Regions from separate parts of the Enterococcus saccharolyticus subsp. saccharolyticus genome, predicted to be linked through region 1. Evidence: riboswitches for the same ligand, from Rfam matches in the RefSeq annotation. Region 1 holds a riboswitch; the other holds the start of a gene.

Region 1 (3,149 bases):
TAGGGAATGTTAATAATGAGGTGAAGTAAGGTTTCGCTTCACTTAAATGAACTTCTAGTGTATGATCGTCAATTGCTGTTACACCCAACTCATCGACGGCTTTTTCTCCTGCTGAAATTGCTTCGGCATTTTCGACAGTATCAATTAATAAGAAACTGTAAATCAACGCATTTTTTGGATCAATCATTTTTTTCCAAGCAGCTTCAAAATCATGCGCTGTTACGGGATCATCATTACTCCAAATCGCATCGTCTCGCAAGGTAATCGTGTACGTTTTTCCATCTTCAGAAATTTCAGGCAATTCTTTCGCCACTGCGGGAATCACTTCATCATTTTCATCTAAGGCATACAACCCTTCAAAAGCTGCAGTATGTGTGATTGCATCGGGAAAATCTAACATATTTGACGTATCTAAAGTTGTTAATTCTGATGCAGACATTAAATTAATTGGTGTTGCTTCTTCTTCTTTTGGTTTCCCTGTTGAACAACCGACTAATGCTAAAGTTGCTAGGGCACCTAACCATATTCCCTTTTTATTCATTTTATTCCTCCTAGTCGCGGTCGACTAACATCCAGACAACTACTGCTGGTTCGTCGCCGTCATTGTAATTGATGTGACCTTCTCCTTTTTCAATCAATTGTGCATCGCCTGGTTTTCCAAGTAAGTCTTGTCCATCTTCTAAAATTGTATGTGCAGTTCCAGAAATGATGTACGAATATTCATCTTGGTCGTGGCGAGCAAACCCTTCTGCCGGATTTTTTTCACCAGGTTGTAACGTAATTAATCCCATAGTGACTCGATCGTTCGGTTGATTCTCTTTATCAAAAAAGATATTCATCTTTTCTGCCAGAGTCGGTTTAATAATCATAGCAACTCTCCTCTCCTTTTTGTTACACCTAATATTACTTGAAAACGTTACAAAGTCAATCTTTCAAAGGGGGAAATCGCAACAGCCAGAAAAAATATTGCATTTAGGTTTTCATTACCTAAAAACTGTGCTATGCTTTTGCTGTATTTAAAATTAAATAGAATCTAATCACAAAGGGGAGTCCATCTGGGCTGAGATTGAGTTTACTCTAAACCCTTCGTACCTGTTTCGATCATTCGAACGTAGGAATTGTGACGAGTTGAAGTGTACATTATAAATGTCATCCACTTCTCCTTTGTGAATTGTGAAGATTCTAAAGGAGGAGTTTTTTTATGCGTTCATCAACAACAAAAATTTGGGTGGAAGGAACGATTCTAGCAGCTTTAGCAATGGTGCTATCGTTTATTCCAGTCGATATTGGTTCGAGTTTTTCCATTTCACTGGGGCAAATCCCAATGGCAGTTTATGCCTTACGCCGTGGGCCCAAAGCTGGATTATTAGCAGCTTTCATTTGGGGAATGTTACATTTCCCGACAGGAAAAGTGTACTTTCTGAGTGTCATTCAAGTCTTAATTGAATATCCGCTGGCATTTACTTTTGTTGGATTAACAGGAGTCGTCGCGAAACAGTTACAACAAGCTATCGCCGAGGGAAATGCGATAGTAGCACGCAAACAAATTGTTTCCGGTGTACTGATTGGGGCGTTTGCTCGTTACTTCTGGCATTTTGTTGCTGGTTGGGTTTTCTGGGGCACCTATGCTTTATGGGGCATGAGTCCGATAGTATTCTCATTCATCATGAACGGGATTAGTGGTTTAGCAACAGCGATTGTCACAACCATCGTGTTATTAGTATTGTATCGTATGAATCCTACGATTTTTGTTCCTAAAGACACCGTTTGATAGAGGATAATATTTGATGAATTTTGTGACAATTGCACGTGAGGCAGCAACAGAGAGCTGGGTGTATAGTTTGGAACATCCTTTTATTCAAGAATTACAGCAAGGGCCATTATCTAAAGCCTGTTTTCGTTATTATTTATTGCAAAATCGCTATTATTTAGCAGCACTGCAATTGGTCTATTTAGCAATTGAGAAACAAACGGAGCAGCCCACGATAAAACAATGATGCAAGACGGTGCCAAACGTTTAATCGCAGGAGAGATTGGGATTCGAGATACTTTTTTTGATACGCTACAAATTACTGCAGAAGAAGTGCAACAAACACCGATTGCTACGGTTCCACAAGCATACGTTGCCCATAGATTCTGTTTCCGTGGCGTTTGCCAGTCTCTTACCGTGTGCGTGGTTGTATCAAGAAATTGGTTTAGCATTGCGTTCAGGATTACCGCATCCGGTGTATCAACGTTGGATTGATACTTGTATCACACCAGAAAGTATGCGTATTGTCCATGAAGAACAAGAATTATTGAACCACTTATATCAAGAAGCCTCCATGTTAGAACGTCAACAAATGGTCAATGCCTTTGTGACGAGTACCCAAATGGAAGTGGCTTTTTGGGACATGGCGTATGGTTTCGACAAATAAAGGAGTCCGTTATGGGAAATCAAAAATTACAGAAAGTAACCTATCTTGCGATGATGATTGCGTTAGATGTGGTATTATCCCCTTTGTTTCGTATTGAAGGTATGGCACCGATGTCGAGTGTCATGAATGTGTTGGCGGGTGTTTTATTAGGACCGATGTATGGAACTATCATGGCTTTGGTTTGTGGCATTATTCGAATGACCTTATTAGGCATTCCTCCATTGGCGTTAACAGGTGCTGTTTTCGGTGCCTTTTTAGCAGGTTTGGGTTATCGTCTATATCCATCAGTGATTTCTTCTATGGTAGGGGAAGTTATTGGTACTGGCATTATTGGTTCGCTAGTTTCGTATCCAGTAATGGTCTGGTTTACAGGAAGTAGTAATGAGTTTTATTGGTTAATGTATACGCCGCGGTTCATTGGTGCGGCCTGTATCGGTTCAGCAATTGCCTTTTTCATCTGGCAAAAAGCAAAAACAATTCCAGCTATTCAAAAAATTCAATCATTCTATCAAGGAGCGTCACTATGACAAATTGGCAAACAAAACTAGCAGAAGCGTTCCCTTTAAAAAAAGCGCCGTTGGTTCATTGCATTACCAATGAAATTACCAATGAATTATTGGCAAATGGTTTATTATTCGTTGGGGCAAAACCGATTATGGCAGAAGATGTTCGTGAGTTTCCAGATTTATTTAAAAGTACCGATGGCTTATTACTCAATATGGGGCGCATGTC
Region 2 (3,149 bases), 190 kb from region 1:
GAGGATGAGAATAAATAGGGACATATTCAAGGTATTCGTCGTTTTCATTGCTGTTCACCTACCTGTAATGTTTGCTTTGCAAGCACTAGATGATGCTGACTCACACCAGATAATGGTGCTAACCGATGTGTCACGATTAAAAAATCTTGTTGTGTCGCTTGCTGTTGTATCCATTCAACAAAATAGTCACATGCGTGTTGATCCAATCCAGCAAAGGGTTCATCTAACAAAAGAAAATCCAGCGGTAAACTCAGCATGCTAATTAGCTGCACAATCTTTTTTTGCCCTTCACTTAAATGAAATAAACTTTGGTTTTTGGAAATATTAAAATATGCTAACGCTGCTTGCTGTTGCGTTAGAATTTCGGGTTGTTGATTGTTGCAAAATGCCAATTCTTCTTGCACAGTCAACGCCACGAATTGTTTAGCAGCGTCTTGAACTGCTAATGACATCGTTTGATAAAGTTGGCGCTTTTTTCGAATTTTTTTTCCCTGCAAAAACATGTTGCCATGGTATTTTTCAAGTTGTACCATCGCCTTTAATAGCGAGGTTTTCCCCCCGCCATTTGCACCCGTCAACGTGGTAATTCCTGTTTGTAACTGACTCGTTGTCTCAACTAACAAGCGTTGATTGCGTGTGATCTGCACTTTTTGAAAATCAAAAAATGGCGTAGTATCCGCTTGTTGTAAATGAAAAACCGTATCAACTGTTAACTTATCCAGAGAACCAAACTGTAATTGCCCCTCCGTCACTTCAACCACTGCATCGACCACCTCGTGATACCCTGACCAGTCATGATCACTTAAAAGAATTGTTTTTCCTTGGTCACGTAATTGTTTGAGTTTTTGAATAAAACGGACACGCGATTCTGGATCAATACTAGCAAATGGTTCGTCTAATAATAAAATTGGCGCATCTAACGCTAAAACCACAGTTAATGCTGCTCGTTGTTTCTCCCCACCAGATAATTGATTGATTGCTTTATCAGCTAAATCTGTGGTTTCCCCTAATGCCAATGCGTGGTTCATACGCTCCTGTATATCAACAGGAGCCAAACCGATATTTTCTAACGTAAAAATGAGTTCTTTGCGTAAAGTACGCATCGTAAATTGTTGGCTCGGATTTTGAAAGACCATGCCGACTGCTTGCGCTTTCTGTTTCATTGAGGCTGTCGCTAAATTTTCACCATTTAACAAAATATTTCCCTGATACGACAATTGCGCAAATCCAGCAATTAGGCGAAACAATGTCGATTTGCCACTCCCACTATCGCCAGTTACCAAGGTCAGTTGATGTGCTGGAAAAGCAAAGGTGACGTGATTAAAAATCATTTTTTCCTGTTGCTGGAAGGTAACTGCTTGTAATTCAATCATGAAACAGACACCTTAGCATCTTGCACTTTTTGATACAATTTCATGATTTGTGTCACTAAGATTACTCCGAAAAAGACAACCGAAACAAAACGCACCGCCAACAATGCCGCAACCATCCCAAATCCATACGTCCCATAACCAAATTTGAAGAACTCATAGACAAAACTCAACACGGTCGTTCCAATTGCGCCATAAAACAACGCCACTTTGTCATAACGTCGATAGCGAGTCACCATAAAGCCTAACTCCGTACCAAACCCTTGAATCAAACCTGAAAGCAAGACACCCGGACCAAAATACGAACCGTATAACATCTCTGCCAAAGCAGCTAAAACTTCTCCGAGCGTGGCACTTCCTTTTTTAGGAATTAACATCCCGGCAACTGGTGCGGCCATTGTCCATAATCCAAATAAAATTTCATTGGCAAACGGACTAAGTCCAAACGGGGTTAACGCTGCATTTAACAAAGCATACAAAACGCCTGCCCCCATAAATACCCCACCAAATAAAAAAGCTAAAAACGCGAGTAACACCACTTGTTGCAATGACCATTTTTGCATAAAAAAGACTCCTTTCATTTCCAAAATAGAAGCAAAAGGAGTCTTGTTCACAGACAATTTATGGCAAATAAAAACCTGACTAAATAAACTACTTAGTCAGGCACTCATCACAATAATTCACACATTTCCCTGCGCCAGTATTAACTGTTTCAGGTTCAATGGGTATAATCTCAGCTTTACAGCACCCCAAATGTTTCTATATTCAATTTTTTTAAAAGTATAACATACCTTAATTCAAACGTCTAGACTAGAAAAGTAAACTTACTAATAACGCAAACGCATAACTCGCGTTAAATAGCACCATATTTTGAATCGCATAGTTAAAACTATTTGGATTTGGTAATGTTTCTTTAAATTCCATCAAGTTGCGACGAACTTTCGGTAAACTAATAAACACAATTAAGATTGGCCAACGGAATACCCAGAATAAAAAGCCTAATAAAATCGCACCATAGCAACCATACATCAATACTTGGAAAAGTTGGACCCCTTTTTTGCGACCAATATAATAAACCAAGGTATAGCGATTGTTTTCTACATCTGTTTCTAAATCACGCAAATTATTCGCTAACATAATATTGGCAATCGTAAATACTAAAGGTAATGAAGCGACAAAAATAGCTAAAATCCCCCAAAGTTGTCCACCTAAAGAAAAGCTATCATTTTTAAAACTAATATCTAGGTAAAATACCCGTTGGTTGACTGTATTTAAATAGACAGTCATAGCAAATAAGCCTAACCCCATCGTCAAACCACTCGCCAATTCACCTAACGGCATACGTGAAACAGGAATGGGACCAAATGTATAAAAAATCCCAACTAGACAAACGAGTCCTCCCATAATTAGAAATAACCAACCCGTCATCAAGCTTAACAATAATCCAATAACAGCTGAAATCCCCATCATAACTAAAATCATTTTGCGGACGAGCGCGGGTGAAATTCGTTCGCGACCAATCACATTTTGTTCGTATTTGTACGTTTGAGATTGGGCTTTTTTAAAGTCCATATAGTTATTAATTGCTGTTGTTGTCATATCAAAAGTGATCATACCGATGAAAAACAACACCGTATAAAACCCATGAAATTCATTAAAACGTGCTAATGAATAAAGCACTCCTATAAGAAATGGAAAAAGACTCGCAACTTTTGTGCGGATCTCAACAACTTCTAAAAAATTCTTCAGTGACATTTTTTCCTCCTAGATTGCTATTTA

Evidence for each region. A riboswitch is a leader RNA that binds a small molecule or an ion and turns the genes downstream of it on or off. The one in region 1 is predicted to bind thiamine pyrophosphate.
Region 2: another riboswitch for thiamine pyrophosphate. It lies ahead of PYW32_RS12730 (ECF transporter S component); the one in region 1 lies ahead of thiT (energy-coupled thiamine transporter ThiT).

Annotation. Positions count from the first base shown of each region.
Region 1 covers NZ_CP118957.1:81,359-84,507, forward strand. The annotation lists gene PYW32_RS00405 (peptide ABC transporter substrate-binding protein) at 1-541, opposite strand, end outside; gene PYW32_RS00410 (cupin domain-containing protein) at 552-869, opposite strand; TPP riboswitch at 1,034-1,135, shown strand; gene thiT (energy-coupled thiamine transporter ThiT) at 1,202-1,771, shown strand; gene PYW32_RS00420 (thiaminase II/PqqC family protein) at 1,788-1,997, shown strand; gene PYW32_RS00425 (thiaminase II/PqqC family protein) at 2,124-2,417, shown strand; gene thiW (energy coupling factor transporter S component ThiW) at 2,429-2,944, shown strand; gene thiM (hydroxyethylthiazole kinase) at 2,941-3,149, shown strand, end outside.
Region 2 covers NZ_CP118957.1:2,510,109-2,513,257, forward strand. The annotation lists gene PYW32_RS12720 (energy-coupling factor transporter transmembrane component T family protein) at 1-48, opposite strand, end outside; gene PYW32_RS12725 (ABC transporter ATP-binding protein) at 45-1,373, opposite strand; gene PYW32_RS12730 (ECF transporter S component) at 1,370-1,933, opposite strand; TPP riboswitch at 2,043-2,132, opposite strand; gene menA (1,4-dihydroxy-2-naphthoate polyprenyltransferase) at 2,181-3,125, opposite strand; gene PYW32_RS12740 (FAD:protein FMN transferase) at 3,143-3,149, opposite strand, start outside.